4 regions of the Streptomyces sp. Ac-502 genome follow, and region 1 is predicted to be linked to each of the others. Evidence: riboswitches for the same ligand, from Rfam matches in the RefSeq annotation. Region 1 holds a riboswitch; each other region holds the start of a gene.
What was found. A riboswitch is a leader RNA that binds a small molecule or an ion and turns the genes downstream of it on or off. The one in region 1 is predicted to bind cobalamin.
Positions count from the first base shown of each region.

Region 2: linked by a shared signal. The riboswitch ahead of ACEXOX_RS31555 (ribonucleoside-diphosphate reductase subunit alpha) and the one ahead of metE (5-methyltetrahydropteroyltriglutamate--homocysteine S-methyltransferase) in region 1 are both predicted to bind cobalamin.
Region 3: linked by a shared signal. The riboswitch ahead of ACEXOX_RS09035 (hypothetical protein) and the one ahead of metE (5-methyltetrahydropteroyltriglutamate--homocysteine S-methyltransferase) in region 1 are both predicted to bind cobalamin.
Region 4: linked by a shared signal. The riboswitch ahead of ACEXOX_RS26170 (CbtB-domain containing protein) and the one ahead of metE (5-methyltetrahydropteroyltriglutamate--homocysteine S-methyltransferase) in region 1 are both predicted to bind cobalamin.

Region 1 is NZ_JBHFFO010000001.1:1,815,774-1,820,129, reverse strand. It holds gene ACEXOX_RS08130 (hypothetical protein) at 1-324, opposite strand, end outside; gene ACEXOX_RS08125 (hypothetical protein) at 416-595, opposite strand; gene metE (5-methyltetrahydropteroyltriglutamate--homocysteine S-methyltransferase) at 602-2,920, opposite strand; cobalamin riboswitch at 3,084-3,313, opposite strand; gene ACEXOX_RS08115 (cupin domain-containing protein) at 3,700-4,122, shown strand; gene ACEXOX_RS08110 (SDR family oxidoreductase) at 4,169-4,356, shown strand, end outside.
Region 2 is NZ_JBHFFO010000001.1:6,894,128-6,898,483, forward strand. It holds gene ACEXOX_RS31550 (ribonucleotide-diphosphate reductase subunit beta) at 1-884, opposite strand, end outside; partial or broken gene ACEXOX_RS31555 (ribonucleoside-diphosphate reductase subunit alpha) at 887-3,323, opposite strand; cobalamin riboswitch at 3,480-3,620, opposite strand; gene ACEXOX_RS31560 (TolB family protein) at 3,954-4,356, shown strand, end outside.
Region 3 is NZ_JBHFFO010000001.1:1,999,107-2,003,462, forward strand. It holds gene ACEXOX_RS09025 (bacteriocin fulvocin C-related protein) at 1-571, opposite strand, end outside; gene ACEXOX_RS09030 (cytochrome P450) at 669-2,000, opposite strand; cobalamin riboswitch at 2,812-3,035, shown strand; gene ACEXOX_RS09035 (hypothetical protein) at 3,254-4,150, shown strand; gene ACEXOX_RS09040 (cysteine synthase family protein) at 4,147-4,356, shown strand, end outside.
Region 4 is NZ_JBHFFO010000001.1:5,766,116-5,770,471, reverse strand. It holds partial or broken gene guaD (guanine deaminase) at 1-224, opposite strand, end outside; gene ACEXOX_RS26180 (CAP domain-containing protein) at 554-1,243, shown strand; gene ACEXOX_RS26175 (CbtA family protein) at 1,347-2,108, opposite strand; partial or broken gene ACEXOX_RS26170 (CbtB-domain containing protein) at 2,125-2,342, opposite strand; cobalamin riboswitch at 2,378-2,521, opposite strand; gene ACEXOX_RS26165 (histidine phosphatase family protein) at 2,630-3,226, shown strand; gene tsaD (tRNA (adenosine(37)-N6)-threonylcarbamoyltransferase complex transferase subunit TsaD) at 3,656-4,356, shown strand, end outside.

The sequences.
Region 1 (4,356 bases):
CAGCTTCTCGAACCGCAGCCGGGGAGCGAAGCGCCCGTACCGGGCCCGCAGCACCTCGTCGACGACCTTGTTCTTCCGGTGCGCCAGTCTGTGCACCTGCAAGGTGAAGTGGTGCCCCGACCAAGGGGCGTGCGCGGATTCGCGATCCCAGAAGAACTCGGGCAGGGCGTAGGAATAGCCCAGGCTGCTGTGACCGAATGCGTTCTCGCCGAAGTCCGGCCCCAGGACTTCGGCGACGCGCTCGGGAGAATCGGTGTGACGAAGGCCGAGCACGGTGCCGGTGGTCACGACGTCCACGTAGAACGCCAGGGAGTGCGGAGTCAATTGCTTTTCCTCGATGAGTCGCGGGAAGAGCAGTTTACGGGCCACCCGCCGGCCTCCATCGGCCGATGGGCGCCCCGCCCCCGTCGGCTCGTCAGAATTCCCAGTCGTCGTCCGCCGTGTCCTCGGCCTTGCCCATGAGGTACGAGGAGCCGGAACCGGAGAAGAAGTCGAGGGCGTGGTAGGTGACAGTGTCGGACCGGTCGGACCGGTCCGACACCGAGGTCAGGTCCCGTACGGCGGTCGACGCACCCTCCCGGCCGTCACCGGACACACCGGATCACGCCGTGGGCAGCTCCGCCCGGACCGTCCGCGCGGCCGTGACGAGGTTCTCCAGCGAAGCGCGGGTCTCGGGCCAGCCCCGGGTCTTCAGACCACAGTCGGGATTGACCCACAGCCGCTCGGCCGGGATCGCACCGAGGCCCTTGCGCAGCAGGATCGCCGCCTCCTCGGCGCTCGGCACGCGGGGCGAGTGGATGTCGTACACGCCCGGACCGGCCTCCCGCGGATAGCCGTGCTCGGCCAGCTCACGGGCCACCTGCATGTGCGAGCGCGCGGCCTCCAGGCTGATCACGTCGGCGTCGAGATCGTCGATGGCCTGCACGATGTCACCGAACTCGGCGTAGCACATGTGCGTATGGATCTGCGTCCGGTCCCGCACCCCGCTGGTGGTGAGGCGGAACGCCTCGGTGGCCCAGGCGAGGTAGGCGGGACGGCCGGCGGCACGCAGCGGCAGCGTCTCGCGCAGCGCCGGCTCGTCGACCTGGATGACCGAGGTGCCGGCCGCCTCCAGGTCGCCGACCTCGTCGCGCAGGGCCAGCGCCACCTGCCGGGCGGTGTCGCCGAGCGGCTGGTCGTCCCGGACGAACGACCAGGCGAGCATGGTGACCGGGCCGGTCAGCATCCCCTTGACCGGCCGGTCGGTGAGCGACTGCGCGTACCGTGTCCACCGCACCGTCATCGGCTCGGGCCGCGAGATGTCACCCGCGAGGACCGGCGGACGGACGTACCGCGTGCCGTACGACTGGACCCAGCCGTGCTGTGTGGCGAGATACCCCGTCAGCTGCTCGGCGAAGTACTGCACCATGTCGTTGCGTTCGGGCTCGCCGTGCACGAGGACGTCGATGCCCGCCTCCTCCTGGAAGGAGAGCACCGCGCGGATCTCGCTCTCGATGCGCTCCTCGTACCCGGCCGTGCCGATCCGGCCCGCCCGCAGGTCGGCGCGGGCGGTGCGCAGTTCGGCGGTCTGCGGGAAGGAGCCGATGGTGGTCGTCGGCAGCAGCGGCAGGCCGAGGTGGGCCCGCTGGGCGACGGTCCGCTCCCCGTACGGCGCCAAGCGGCGGCCGTCGGCGTCGGTGACGGCGGCGGTACGGGCCCGTACGGCGGGGTCGTGGGTGATCGCGGAACCGGCGCGGGACGCCAGGTCGGCGCGGTTGGCGGCCAGTTCGGCGGCGATGGTGTGGGTGCCCTGCGCGAGGCCGCGGGCGAGCGTGGCGATCTCGGCGGTCTTCTGCCGGGCGAACGCGAGCCAGCGCAGGACCTGCGGGTCGATGTCCCGTTCGGCGGTGGCGTCCAGCGGGACGTGCAGCAGGGAGCAGGAGGCGGCCACGTCGACCCGCTCGGCCAGGCCCAGCAGCGTACCGAGCGTGGCCAGTGACTTCTCGTAGTCGTTGATCCAGATGTTGCGGCCGTTGACGACACCGGCGACCAGCCGCTTGCCCGGCAGGCCGCCCGCGGCGGCGAGCGCGTCCAGGTTGCCCGCCGCGGCCTCGGTGAAGTCCAGCGCGAGACCGTCGACAGGGGCCTTGGCGAGCACCGGCAGAGCCTCGCCGAGCTGGTCGAAGTACGAGGCCACCAGCAGCTTCGGGCGGTCGGTAAGGGCGCCGAGGACGCGGTAGGCACGCTCGGCGGCGTTGAGGTCGGCCGGGGTGCGGTCCTGGACCAGAGCGGGCTCGTCCAGCTGCGCCCACTCGGCACCGGCCGCACGCAGGTCCGCCAGCACCTCCGCGTAGACGGGCAGAAGCCGGTCGAGCAGGGTCAGCGGGTCGAAGTCGGTGGCGACACCGGGGGCCGGCTTGGACAGCAGGAGGTAGGTGACCGGTCCGACGAGGACCGGGCGCGGCGTGTGGCCGAGCGCGAGCGCCTCCCGCACCTCGCCGACCTGCTTGGCGGAGTCGGTGGCGAAGACCGTGTCGGGCCCCAACTCGGGTACGAGGTAGTGGTAGTTCGTGTCGAACCACTTGGTCATCTCCAGTGGCGCCACGTCCTGTGTGCCGCGTGCCATCGCGAAGTAGCCGTCCAGGGCGTCGGCCTCGACGGCGGCGCGGTGCCGTTCCGGGACAGCTCCGACCATGACGCTGGTGTCCAGTACGTGGTCGTAGTACGAGAAGTCACCGGTCGGCACCTCGTGGAGGCCGGCGTCGGCCAGCTGCTGCCAGTTCGACCGGCGCAGGTCCCGCGCGGTCTCCTGGAGGGCGTCCGCGGTGACGCGGCCCTTCCAGTACCCCTCGACGGCCTTCTTCAGTTCCCGGTGCTGTCCCTGGCGGGGGTAGCCGTACACGGTGGCCCGTGCTGCCGCGGCTGCGGGCTTCGCTGTCACGGAACTCTCCTTCGCGAGCGTGATCTTCTTCCGAGCTCGGTGACGGGACGAGAACGCGAAGGAATGACGCACCCGACGGGTCACGCGGCGCCGAACGGCACCCATGCCCGTCTGCTGTGGTCGCCGACCCGCCCTCGAGGTCACCGGAAGGCCGCGCACGCATGGACGCACGCGGGCAACGGGCAGGTCTTCGGACTTGCGGGCACGCCTGCCGGAACGTCGTCCGGCGGGCACCTACTGGCCGTCGCTTCCCGGATCCGCGGCCCGGATCCAGTGCGTATGACGGCGGTCGTTCCCGCTCACCGCTGCGGGGCAGTCCCGGATTCCCACCGGGTTCCCTCTTACGACGCGTCTGCCTGGCGGGCAGGGCGAACCAGTTGCACGCGACAGCGTAGATCGGTCATGCCCGGTACGGACACCCCTGTTCACATGGTGGTACGTGAGATGAGACACGGGTGGTGGAGAGGGGGTGCGGCGGTGGGCGGGCCCGGGCCTCCGTACGGCACCCTCGACGTGTCCCTGCGACGGGCTCCCGTGATGTGCCCCTGCGACGTGCCCTCGTGATGCGTCCCCTTGATGTGTCCGGATCGGCGCTCACCGGGCATGGCGGGGGTCTGAACAATGGGGCACCCCCGGTCGTACCGTGCGCCGCCGTCCCGTCCGCCCTCCGCCCTCCGAGGTCCGCTGCCGTACACCGGGGCGGCACCGCGTTCCAGGGCGGCACCGTTCACCGGTGCGGCAGCCTTGCCGCTACCGGCACTCCAGAGGGAGGACCCGCCATGCCCGGTACCGACGAGCAGCCCCACTCGGAGGCATGGAAGACCGCGCTCACCGTGCTGCAAGAGGTCGCCCCGCCCGCCATCCCGGAGGGCGCGCACGTGTCGACCGTCCAGATCGAGTACCCGCCCGGCGACCAGGGCGCCCCGCCGCACCGCCACCCCGGGCCGGCCTTCGGCTACGTGCTGGAGGGCGAGATGCGCTTCGAACTGGAAGGCGAGCCGGAGCGGATCGTCCGCGCCGGGGAAGCGTTCTGGGAGCCGGGCGGCGACGTCATCCACTACCAGGACGGCAACGCTCTCGCCGACACGCGCCTGCGCTTCGTCGTCACCATGCTCTGCGTACCAGGGCAGCCCATGCTCATCCTGGTCGACGACGACGAACTCAAACAGCGCGCCCACCTGCGCGCGCCCCGGCAGTCCTGACGCCTCTGCGCCCCAGCGGGCGCCACCAGCGCGAGGAGCGTACGAAGTGAAGATCGTGGTCATCGGAGGCACCGGCCTCATCGGCGGCAAAGTGGTCGGCAAACTCACCGAACGCGGGCACGAGGCAGTACCCGCCGCGCCCAGCACGGGCGTCAACACCCTCACCGGCGAGGGCCTCGACGCCGCACTGGCCGGAGCCCAGGTGGTCGTGGACGTGGCCAACTCGCCCTCCTT
Region 2 (4,356 bases), 5.1 Mb from region 1:
TCGCGCATCGACTCGGTGTTCATGCCCGGCAGGCCCTCGCCGCACAGGTCACGGCCGAACTGGAGCTCCGCCTCGACGGCCTCCTTGAGCATGTCGGTGACCTGGCCCTCCAGCTCGTCGTCGAAGAGGTCCGGCTCCTCCTCGCGCACCGTGTCCACGACCGAGAACGCGAAGTCCATGTGCATGGTCTCGTCGCGGAAGACCCAGTTGGTGCCGGTCGCCAGGCCGTGCAGCAGACCGCGCGAGCGGAACCAGTACACGTACGCGAAGGCGCCGTAGAAGAAGAGGCCCTCGATGCAGGCCGCGAAGCAGATCAGGTTCAGCAGGAAGCGGCGGCGGTCGGCCTTCGACTCCAGGCGGTCGATGGACTCGACCGAGTCCATCCACTTGAAGCAGAACTCGGCCTTCTCGCGGATGGAGGGGATGTTCTCCACGGCGGCGAACGCGGCCGCGCGGTCCTCCGGGTCGGGCAGGTAGGTGTCCAGCAGCGTCAGATAGAACTGGACGTGCACGGCCTCCTCGAACAGCTGCCGGCTCAGGTAGAGCCGCGCCTCGGGGGAGTTGATGTGCTTGTAGAGCGTCAGGACCAGGTTGTTCGCCACGATCGAGTCGCCGGTCGCGAAGAACGCGACGAGCCGGCCGATCATGTGCTGCTCGCCGGGCGACAGCTTGGCGAGGTCGGCCACGTCGGAGTGGAGGTCGACCTCCTCCACGGTCCAGGTGTTCTTGATCGCGTCCCGGTAGCGGTCGTAGAAGTCCGGGTAGCGCATCGGGCGCAGGGTCAGCTCGAAGCCCGGGTCGAGGAGGTTCTTGCTGCTGGTGGTGGCGGTGTGCGAGGCGGCGGCGGACGTCTCGGGGGCGTTCTTCTCGGGTGCGGTAGTCATGATTACTGGCATGCCTCGCAGGACTCGGGGTTTTCCAGGGAGCAGGCGACGGCCTCGGGGTCGGCCGTCTGAGCGGGGACGGGAGCGGTCTGCGCGCCCCCGCCCGTGCCGCGCGCGGACTGGGCGATACGGGTCGCCGGCCGCGAGCGGAGGTAGTAGGTGGTCTTGATGCCGCGCTTCCAGGCGTACGCGTACATCGAGCTGAGCTTGCCGATGGTCGGGGACGCCATGAACAGGTTCAGCGACTGGCTCTGGTCGAGGTAGGGCGTACGGTCCGCCGCCATGTCGATCAGCGCGCGCTGCGGGATCTCCCAGGCCGTTCGGTACAGCGCGCGGATCTCGGCGGGAATCCAGTCCAGCTCCTGCACCGAGCCGTTGGCCTCGCGCAGTGCGTCACGGGTGCGGGCGTCCCACAGTCCCAGCGCCTTCAGCTCCTCGATCAGGTACGCGTTGACCTGGAGGAACTCCCCGACAGCGTCTCGCGCTTGAACAGGTTCGAGACCTGCGGCTCGATGCACTCGTACACACCCGCGATGGACGCGATGGTGGCGGTCGGCGCGATGGCCAGCAGCAGCGAGTTGCGCATGCCGGTCGCCGCGATACGGGCGCGCAGCGCCGTCCACCGGTCCGCCCAGCGGGGCTCGGCGTTCGGGTAGTGGTCGGGGTGCAGCACGCCGCGGGCCGTACGGGTCGCGGACCAGGCCGGGTGCGGGCCGTGCCGCTCGGCGAGGTCGGCGGACGCCTCGTACGCCGCGAGCATGATCCGCTCGGAGATACGGGTGGACAGCTCCCGCGCCTCGGGCGAGTCGAAGCCCAGCCGCAGCCGGAAGAAGACGTCCTGGAGGCCCATCAGGCCCAGGCCCACCGGGCGCCAGCGGGAGTTGGAGGTGCCGGCCTGCTCGGTCGGGTAGAAGTTGATGTCCACCACGCGGTCCAGGAAGGTCACCGCGGTACGGACCGTGGCGTCCAGCCGCTCCCAGTCCATCTCGCCGTTGTCGCCGAGGTGGGCGGCGAGGTTGACCGAGCCGAGGTTGCAGACGGCGGTCTCGCCGTCGTCGGTGACCTCCAGGATCTCGGTGCACAGGTTCGAGGAGTGCACGACCTTGCCGGGCTCGGCGGTCTGGTTGGCGGTGCGGTTGGCGGCGTCCTTGAAGGTCATCCAGCCGTTGCCGGTCTGCGCGAGGGTGCGCATCATCCGCGAGTACAGGACGCGGGCCGGCACCTGCTTGACGGCACGGCCCTCGGCCTCGGCCTTGCGGTACGCGACGTCGAACTCGTCGCCGTACAGGTCGACCAGCTCGGGCGCGTCGCTGGGGGAGAACAGCGACCAGTCGGCGTCGGCCTCGACGCGGCGCATGAACTCGTCGGGGATCCAGTGCGCGATGTTCAGGTTGTGGGTGCGCCGGGCCTCCTCGCCCGTGTTGTCGCGCAGCTCCAGGAACTCCTCCAGGTCCGCGTGCCAGGTCTCCAGGTAGACGCAGGCGGCGCCCTTGCGCCGGCCGCCCTGGTTCACGGCCGCGACCGAGGCGTCCAGGGTGCGCAGGAACGGCACGATGCCGTTGGAGTGGCCGTTGGTGCCGCGGATCAGCGAGCCGCGGGCCCGGACCCGGGAGTACGACAGGCCGATGCCGCCGGCGTGCTTCGACAGCCGGGCCACCTGGTGGTAGCGGTCGTAGATCGAGTCCAGCTCGTCCAGCGGGGAGTCCAGCAGGTAGCAGGAGGACATCTGCGGGTGCCGGGTGCCGGAGTTGAACAGCGTCGGCGAGGAGGGCAGGTACGACAGCGTGCTGGTCAGCCGGTACAGCTCGGCGACATCGGCGAGCGCCCGCTCGCTGTGGTCCTCGGCCAGGCCGCAGGCCACCCGCAGCAGGAAGTGCTGCGGGGTCTCGATCACCTGGCGGGTGATCGGGTGGCGCAGCAGGTAGCGGGAGTGCAGGGTGCGCAGGCCGAAGTAGCCGAACCGGTCGTCGGCGCCGTCCGTCAGGGCGCGCTCCACCAGCCCGTCCAGGCGGGCCGCGTGGGTCCGCACGAACTCCGCGGTGCTGTCGGCGATCAGGCCCTCGCGGTGGCCGACGGTGACGGAGGCGGAGAAGGCGGTCGCCCCTCCGCGGCCGCCTCCTCGGCGATGGCGCGGGTCAGCAGTCGGGCGGCCAGCTTGGAGTACTGCGGCTCGTCGCCGATCAGGCCGGCCGCGGCCTCCACGGCCAGCGAGCGCAGCTCGGCCTCGTCGGAACCGGGGTGGCGGCCGCGCAGCGCGGCGGCGGCGATCTTGCCCGGGTCGGTGGCGGGCAGGTCGACGGTGAGGTCGGTCAGCGTGCGCAGCAGGGCGGCGCCGGGGCCGTCCGCGGCCTGGCCGCCGGGGCCCCGCTGGGGCTGCGTGTCCTTCGCGGGCTGCACGACCTGCTCGGCTGCTGCGGGCTCCGTTGGCGCGATGGTCACGTGCTGCTCTCCCTCACTCGGCGGGGGCCTGGGGAGGGCACGGGGCGCGTACGGGCGTGCGGCACCCCCGGCACGGCAAGGGGCGCGCGGGCACACCGCGCAGCGTCCACCGGTCCAACCCGCGAGACCCGGACGTATCGACGTCCGCGCCGGTCCTGGCGCGGGCGTACTGTGGGCAGGTCTTCGGACTCACGAGTGCGGTTTGCGCACTTCGTACACCGTTGCGGGACAGTTCCGGATTCGCACCGGATTCCCCTGCGACGACAGCGAGCACGAGCATACATCTTGTGCCGCCTCGTGCACCCACCCCCATATCTTGTGTCGCGTTGGCGCGGGGATGTCCGGAGCCGTGGTATTCGGCGGCCGTTGCGGGGCGGATTCCCGGGGTTTCCCGGGGCCTCCGAGAGGGTGTCACGCGGCGGCTCCGGGGCTGTTTCCGGGGGTTCCGCGGCCGTTCGCCGGGTCGTCCGGCGGGCCGTTCCGCGCGGCCTGGACGGGGGCTGATGCAGGGGGCGTATTGGTGGCGCGGAATGTCCTGGGCGCGTTGACCGGGACCCCTGAAGCGTATTGGCTCCTTGTCTGCTCCGTCGGTCCGGCGGGGCGGGTGGGGGCCTTGTGCGAGGGGGGAACATGCGAGGAACCGGTGCGGCGCGCGGCGCCGTGCGCGTCGTGGGGCTGATGGCGGGGGTGTGCGTCGTGGCGGGGGCACTGCCGGCGTCACCGGCGGCCGCCGCGGGGCGGGCGGCTCCGGCCACCGAGCGGGTCAGCGTCGCCGCGGACGGGACGCAGGGAAACGGTTTCTCGGGCGATCCGGAGCTCAGCGCGAACGGGCGGTTCGTCGCATTCACCTCGGAAGCCACCAACCTGGGCCCCGCGGACACCAACGGCCACCAGGACGTCTACGTCAAGGATTTACGGACGGGAAAGGCCGACCTGGTCAGCGTCGCCGGTGACGGCACGCCCGGCGACGCCCTCTCCGGATCGCCCGTGATCAGCGCCGACGGGCGGTACGTCGCCTTCTACTCCGGCGCGA
Region 3 (4,356 bases), 180 kb from region 1:
ACCGCTGTACGTGCTCCAGCCACAGGCCGGCCTTCGCGCGGTCCGGGATACGGGCGTACACGGCCCTGCGCTGCGGCATCGGCAGCGCGGTCACTTCGCGGTAGCCGGTGGGGAGCCGTTCGAGCCCGGCGGCCCATTCCTCGGCGCCGGCAGCCGTCATCCGGCGCCCGGGCGAGGCCATGGCCGGGGCGGCGAGACCGCCGGAGACGAGGAACGCGCCCAGCGCCAGGCCCGGCACGGCCTTGAGCAGCCTGCGCCGGTCGCCGTGCACGAGCACGTCGGTCCGGTTCAGGGCCCGCACCACCCGCAGGGAGCCGACCGGCCCCAGCAGGCGGCACAGCCGTACCGACAGCGCCGGGCCCGTCCACGCCCGTACCCGGTCACCCTCCACGGCCAGCAGCGTGGGGACGAACGGCGGGTCGTCGCCCAGCGCCTGGCGCCGCAGGGCGCGTACGGGTGCGTCCCCGAGCCCCACCATCGTCAGCCGGTCGTCCACCAGGCCGCCGATCTCCCCGGCCACCTCGCTGCACGTGCCACAGCCCGCGTCGAACGCCAATAACCACTCCGTCATGGCCACTCCCCTGCTCGCACCGGCACTGCCGCCCGATGCATACCCGGCTTCCCCGCACACCAGCCCCGGCAGCACGCGCAGGATTCAGGTATCGGGTTCAGGCATGCGGCGCGGTGTCCCGCGGTGTCAGGAGCATCCGGATGTCGTCACGCGCCCACAGCACGAAGCGTTCGACCGGTGTCACCCGGTGCCCGGGCTCGGGCCGGAAGCGGAAGCGTTTGAGCAGGACGGCCAGGACCAGTTCGGCCTCGACCATGGCGAGACCGGCGCCCTCGCAACTGCGCGGTCCGATGCCGAACGGGACGTAGGCCAGCCTCGGCCGCCCGGCCACCTCCTGCGGGGTGAACCGTTCGGGGACGAACTTCTCGGGCTCGGGCCAGTGGTCGGGGTTCATGTGCACGGCCCAGAACGGGTAGAAGACCGTGGTCCCCGCCGGGAGTTCGTAGGCGCCCAGGACGAGCGGCTCGGTCGTCTCCCGCGCGCCGTACGGGCCGGGCGGGTAGAGCCGCATCGCTTCCTTCAGAACCATGTCCAGGTAGGTGAGGTGCCGCAGGTCGGCGTACTCGGGCACCGCGCGGTCACCGAGTACGCGGTCCAGTTCGGCGGCGACCCGTTCGGCCGCCTCGGGGTGGCGGCCCAGGAGGTGCAGGGTCCAGGAGACCGCGACCCCGGTGGTGTGGTGGGCGGCGAGCAGCGTCACCATGACGGTGTCGCGGATGCGCGCGGGCCGCTCACCGGCCTCGACGAGCGCCCCGATGAGATCGCTGCGGTCCGCGCGGCCTCCGGAGCGGTGCGCCGCGACGACCCGGTCCACTGTGGCGCGCAGGTAGGCGAGGGCCCGGGCCGCCCGCTCGGCACGTTCCTCTTCCGTGCCCGGTACCGGCACCTGGTAGAGCCGTCCCAGGTACTCGGTGAGCACCTCCTCGAAGGCGGCGACGACGCCGTCCGGGTCCGCGGCCTCGCCTTCCAGCGCGTAAGCGCAGATCATCCGCAGCGACAGCGCGGTGAGGTCCTTCTGCAAGGCGACGGGCCCGTGGCCTGCCCGCTCGCCCCAGTGGTCCGCGAGTCCGGCCGCGAGTGCGGTGAACCGTGCGAAGTGCCGCTCGTGGGAGGGGCGTCCGGCCAGCACCGACAGCAGCACGCGGCGCCAGGGGATGTGCTCCTCGGCCGGCAGCACCTGCAAGTTCCCCGCCTCGCACAGCGGAGCCAGGAACTCGAACAGCCGCTCCGGACGTTTGTCGATGTGGGCCGTGGCTTCCAGCAGTACGGGGTCGGCGACCGACACGGCCGTCTCGGCGCCCGGCAGCTGGAACCGTACGACGGGCCCGTACTCGGCGTGCAGCCGCAGCTGATAGGTGTGCAGCCCGCCCGCCGCGGCGACCGCCCCCACCCCGCCGTCCGGCCGGGGCTCGGGTCCAGGGATCCGCATGGCCAACGCCTCCTGACTGACAGCCCGGCCCCGCCGCGCGGAGTGGCCCGCACGGCGGGAGTGAGCCTCCATCATCGTCCGTTCGGGGCGGCGGGGAGGCGCCGGTGGCCGATCAGAGGCGGAAGGTGGTCACGACGGTCAGGTGGTCGGAGGGCCGGTCCGGGCCGCCGCCGAACGTTGTTGATGTCCCCCGCCACGATGGCCGGTGAGGAGCCGGTCCACTTCGCCATGGCCTCGGTCTGGGTCTTCCAGCTCGCCTCCATGTGTTCAGGCTCATCACCTTCAGGGCCTGCGCGGCCTTCCCGGGCTGCGGCGAGGTGTGCCGTTCCGTGCCGGCCCCGCCGGTGGCGGCCACCGCTGTCGCCGTCACCGCGAGGGCGGCCACGCCGCCGCACAGTCCGAAGGCGAGCCGCCGCTTGCTGCTCAGCGACTTCCGGACGTCCGAGGGCTCCGCGCTCCTGCTCGTGTGTACTCGTTCCTCCTGGGTGCCGGACGAGCCGGCTGGCGGTGAGGGGAAGGAGCCCGTTGGCGGGCCACATCGGCCCCAGGGCTCCCAGCGGCACCTCCGGCCGACGGCGCGGAGGCTCAAACCGGCCACCGGGCCTGGCGAGTGGATCTGTCGCAGGGCCGTGACGAGCCCGCCCCGTCCGGCATGTTCGAACCGGGGCACGGGCGGTGTGCTGCACGGCAGGATCCCTGGTGACAGGCTCCCGCGGGCCGCGGCCCCGTACTGCACACCGCCCGCGCCTGTCAGCGGCACCAATCCGGACAACCACCCGGGCCTCCCTGTTGCGGTGGCGGGAACGCCTCTACGCTGATGTGCGCAGTCGGTTCGCGCCACTCTCCGTGGGGCGTCGTAAGAGGAACCCGGTGGAAGTCCGGGACTGTCCCGCAGCGGTGAGTGGGAGCGAAAGCCACCGATACAGCACCGGACCCGGACGAAGGGTGCGGGAAACGGTGGCCGGTAGCTGTTGCCGGAAGGCCCGGCCGACGTGCCCATGAGTCCGGATACCTGCCACTGCGCGCGTGCGAGCGAGGACGGACGTACGCGTTGTCCACGGTGACCTCGAGGGCTGGGTCGGCGGTGCAGGCGGAGCCACGCGCGTACCGGCGCGGCCGCCCTCTCACTCACCGGTCGAAATCCTCGGACCGGGTGCGGCGAGAGAGGGCGTGTTCGTGACCGAGGAATACCGTAGGGAAAGTCTCCGGGGCGGCCGACGGCCCGGTCCGGCACGGCCGTTGTACGGTGCGCGATGCTGACCACCCCCGGCGGCGACCCGGCGCGTTGGGTCTCCGGCGTCTGCCAGGGCACGCTGGGCGAGCTGTTCCAGGGCCCGCTGCGTCCCGGCGGCGACGCGGACATCGCCATCGTCTCGTTCCCCGTGGACCGCCACTCCTGGGTGTACTTCGCGCCGGGCGCCGGCTCCGGCGACGCACCGCCCGGCGAACCGCCCCTCGGCGCGAAGGCGGCGACGGCCGCGCGGCTCTTCCTGGAGCACTTCGGCCTGACGCTGCCGCCGGGCCGCTGGAGCACCCACTCGGACCTGCACGTCGGAGTGGGCATGGCCAGTTCGACGGCGGACATCGTGGCGACCGTGCGCTGCCTGTTCCGGATCTTCTCGCTGCCGTACGACACCGGGGCCGTCCTTCGCGTCCTGGCGGCGATAGAGCGGGCCGACAGCGTGTTCCTCGACGAGTTCGCGCTCTATCTGAGCGGACGGCACCGGGTCGTACGGCGGCTGGGCACCGGCGTCGGTTTCCACACCGCCTTCGTCATGGAGCCGGGCACGGTGGACACCGCCGCGGTCACGCCGGTGCTGCGGCGGCACTACCGGCGCTGTGCCACGGAGTACGAGCGGTGTCTGACCGACCTCCTGAAGGGCTTCGCCTCGGGCGACCCGGCGGCCGTGGCCCGGGCCGCGACCTTCAGCAGTGTGCTCTCCCAGGAGGTGCTGCCCAAGGACACCTTCGAAACCGTGCTGGCCCACCGCGAGGAGTTCGGCGCGGACGGCGTCTTCGTCGCCCACACCGGATCGCTGGTGGGTTACCTCTTCAGCTGCCGGCCGGCGCCGTCCCTGAAGGGCGAGCTGTCCGCCTTCTTCCGTTCGCTCGGTCACCAGTGCTCTTTCGCCCAAGGAGGCTACGCGTGACACATCCCCACATAGCCGACGCCCTCAAGATCCCGGACCTCGTCCGGCTCACGGACGGCATGGTGCTGCTGCGGTTCGAGTCGATGAAGATCTACTCCGCGCTGGCGGCCGTCCGCCACCTGCTCGACCAGGGCACCATCCGAACCGGACAGACCCTGATCGACAGCTCCAGCGGCATCTACGCCTACGCCCTGGCGCTGGCCTGC
Region 4 (4,356 bases), 4.0 Mb from region 1:
TCCGCGGGAGCGGCGGTACGGAAGGGGTCGGCCCGGAAGCGGACGAGGGGGCCGCGGACGGCGGAGACGGGGGTGGGGTTGGGGGTGGGAGTGGGGTTGGGAGAGGGGGCGGAGGTCGGAGTCGGAGCGGGGGTGGAGTCGCGGGTCGGAGTGGGGGTGGGGGTCGGAGTGGGGGCCGGGGTCGGAGTGGGGGCGGGGGCAGGTGTCGGCGTGCTGGTGGTCATGGGCGGGCGGGTACCCGTTTCGGGCGGGGATGGCTCTGGCGTACGTCAGCGGGGCGGGCGGGTACCCGTTTCGGGCCGGCATGGATCTGACGTACGTCAGCGGGGCGGGCGGCCCGTACAGCCGAACGGGTCGGGTATCGGCCGCGGACGACAGACGCGGGGGCGGGGACGGCAAGACTGTCACCGGGCCGGCTGCCGGGTACGGCGCCGGCCGGGCGACGACCGGTCGCCACAGCCGATGACTGTCGAGGAACTGGGGCCGAATGGGCGGGAGTACGGGTGGACGTCAGCGCGGGAGTACGGGCCGGCGTTCGGGCAGGAGTACGGACGTGACCGCGGGCCGGGGCGCGGCGGCGGGGCCTCGCGTGCGCCGGGGGCGCGGAGCGGACCGGCGGACGGCGCGGTACGCGGTACGGGCGGTGGTGGCGGTACTGGCCCTGGCGGGCCTGACGGTGGGCGGGGCCGCCGCCGCGAAGCCTCCGGGCGGGCGATCGGGGCTGCCGGAAGCCGCGTACACCGCCCTTTCGTCATACGAGACGCTGCTGACCCACCCGGCCCTGTCGCCCTACGCGGCCCCGGACTCACGGGCTCTGCGGGCCCCGGGCACCGCCCGCGCCCCCGGTAACGCCGCGACGACCAGGGCGGCCGTCGTCCGGCTGGTCAACCGGGAGCGGGCGAAGGCCGGCTGCCGTCCCGTGAGGACGCACCGTACGGTCACCAAGGCCGCTCAGCGGCACAGCGACCACATGGCCCGCGAGGGCTCGCTCTCGCACCGGGAACGCGGCGGCTCCGGCCCCGGCAGCCGGCTCTCGGCCGTCGGGTACGACTGGCGCCGCGCGGGCGAGAACATCGCGCGCGGCCAGCAGGGGGCCGCGGAGGTGGTGCGGGCGTGGGCGCGCAGTCCGGAGCACCAGGTGGTGCTGGCGGACTGCGCGTTCCGGCACGCGGGGGTGGGGATCAACAGCGGCACGGACGACCGCGGCCCGTGGTGGACGCTGCTGCTGGCCCGCCCTGCCTGAGGGGCGGTGTCGGCACTCCGGCCGGCTGTACGCCGCCTGACAAGGCATACGGTTCCGGACCGCGGCGGATGTCCGCGCTCCGGAACCGCAGTGTCGACCCGGCTCAGCGCGCCGACGGCACAGGACCCCCGTCCGCCCCGCGCGGAGCGGCGCCCGCCCGTACCCCGGTGGCCCGCTCGGCCAGTTCGCCGAAGAGCAGGCCGAAGGCGGTCCACAGGGCGAGCTGGACGCCGAGTGCGGAGAGGCGGAACTTCCAGAGCAGCAGGGCCGGGAAGTCGGCGGGGAGTTCGTTGACGGCCGGGAGGAACGCGTAGGCGAGGCCGACGGCCGCGGCGAAGGCTGCCAGGGCGGCGACCGTCGCGTACCAGGTGCCCAGGCGGGGTGCGAGCCGCTTGCCGAGGAGGACGGCGGCGACGGCCAGCAGCACGCTGAGGGCGATCATGAGGAAGTACAGCGCGGTGCGGGTGCCGATGGAGTCGGGGTCTCCGACGGACGGCGGGTTGGCCGGGTACTTCAGGAACGGTACGAGGTAGACCGCGCCGAAGGCGGCCCCGGAGAGCAGCAGGGCGGTGGCGCGGGGGCCGAAGCGGCCGACGCGCCCGAGGGCGAAGCAGTAGGCCAGGGCGGCGATCCCGCCCAGCGCGACGCCGTACACCAGGACGCCGGTGGCCAGGCCCGCGGTGGACTGCACCGCGCGGCTGACGACCTCGGCCTCGTGTTCGTGGGCGTGCGCGTCCTCGAAGGCGATGGCGGCGTCGACCTGCGGTTTGCCCAGCAGGTAGGCGACGAGCAGGGCGAGCAGGCCGGCGGCGAGGCCGGCCAGCATGCCGCGCACCAGGAGGGACCTGACGGTGGCGGAGTTCATGTGCGAAGGCCCCCGGTCAGTGGCAGGGGAAGCCGAGCAGATGGCGTCCGTCGTGGACCCACTCGTGCACGCCGGTGCCGGAGAGCAGCGCGGTGGCGCCCTGTTCGGCGCCGACGAAGTAGAGCAGGACGAGCATGAGGACGCCGCCGAAGACCGCCCACGGCAGGACCGTCCGGACGGGGAGGGGGCGGGCGCGGCGTGGCCGGTGGCCGGCGGCGCGACGGAATGGGCCATGTCGGGAACCTCCTGGGGGAACTCGCGTCCCGGTCGGGGAGCCGTGACGACAGGACGGGTCTGGCTCGCCCGTCGGCCCCGTACGGGACCGGTGCGGGTTCACAGTGGCGCGACCGCGCCGGAATTCCACCGGCTTCCGTCATGTCATCGTCAATATCATCGGGAACGTACCGCGTGGCGGCGACGGGGAGAAGGGCCCGCGGGCGGGCGTGCGGGTGCACGGCGGTGGTCGCGCGCCCCGCTGTTCCCTGGTGCGCCATCAGATTTCCGCGTCGAAAGAGGTGCGCATGACAACTCGGGTGATGTTGGTCTCACCGTCCTTCGACGACGCCCTGGGCGCGGTGCGCTTCCCGGCCGGCGAATCCCTGACACCGGGCGGGCTGCGCCGCGCCCGCGCCGCCCGCCCCGCTGCCGCCGCCCTGCCCGCCGACCGGGCCCTGACCTCCCCTTCCGCGCGCTGCCGGGAGACGGCCGAGGCGCTCGGCCTGCGGGCGGAGCCGGACCCGGGCGCGGCGGGCCGGGCGATGGGCCGCTGGCGGGGGCTGGCCCTGGAGGACGTGCTGGCCGCCGAGCCCGCGGCAGTCACGGCCTGGCTGTCCGACGCGGACAGCGCGCCGCACGGCGGCGAGACGCTGGCGCAGTTGCTCGGACGGGTGGCGGACTGGCTGGCGGGCCTCGCGGCGGAGGGCGGCCGGATCGTGGCCGTAGTGGAGCCGGACGTCGTACGTGCGTCCGTGGTGTGCGCCCTGGGGGCCCCGCCCTCGTCCTTCTGGCGGGTGGACGTACCGCCGCTGACCGTGACGGCGCTGAGCGGGCGGGACGGCCGGTGGAACGTGCGGGTGGCGGGGGAACTCGACGGGTTGGCGGCTCCTGGGGCGCCGTGACCGCCGGCGCGGACTGTCCTGCGGACCTTCCCGGGGGGCGCACCGGCCCCTCCCGGGGGGCACCGGCCCGTCCCGCGACACTTCCCGGGCTGCACCGGACCGTCCCACGGCCCCTCCCTGGCGGCACGGGACCGCCCCACTGCCCCTCCCAGGCGGCACCGGCCCGCCCACGGCCCCCATCCGGCCTGTCCGCAGCCTCGCCCGGCCCGCCCGCGGCCCCCGCCCGGGCCGGTTCGGGCCGCCGTATCCTGGTCGGAGACGGGTTGTTGCACATCGCTTGCAACAAGGCGGCTCGCGTGCGGCGAGGCGCCTCTCGTGCAGCAGGGCGGCTCGCGTGCGGCAAGACGCCTCACGTGCGGCAAGGCGGCGACGAGGCCGGGTACGAAACGGGTACGAAGGAGCGGTGCGGTGGCATCTCCAGGCTCTCCAGTGGTGCTGGGGATCGAGTCCTCCTGCGACGAGACCGGGGCGGGCCTGGTCCGCGACGGCAAGCTGCTCGGGCACGCGGTGGCGTCCAGCATGGACGAGCACGCGCGCTACGGCGGCGTCGTGCCGGAGATCGCGGCCCGCGCCCATGTGCACTCCCTCGCCCCCGTCGTGCACCGCGCGCTCGACGACGCGGGCCTGACCATGGCCGACATCGGCGCGGTGGCCGTGACCACCGGCCCCGGCCTGTCGGGCGCCCTCCAGGTCGGTCTGGCCGGTGCCAAGGGCCTGGCGTACGGGCTGGGCGTGCCGCTGTACGGGGTGCACCACCTCGCCGGGCACGTCGCCGCCGACACCCTGGAGCACGGCCCGCTGCCCGACCCCTGCATGGTGCTCATCGTCTCCGGCGGGCACACTTCCCTCCTCCTCGTACGGGACCTGGCGCGCGACCCGATCGTGCACCTCGGCGACACCCTCGACGACGCCGCCGGGGAGTGCTTCGACAAGGTCGCGCGGGTCTTCGGCCTGCCGTACCCGGGCGGCCCCGCGATCGACCGGGCCGCGCGCGAGGGCGACCCGAAGGCCGTCGCGTTCCCGCGGCCGCTTACCGGGCCGCGTGACGACCCGTACGGCTTCTCCTTCTCCGGCCTCAAGACGGCCGCCGCGCGCTGGGCCGAACGGCACGCCGACGGCGAACTGCCTGT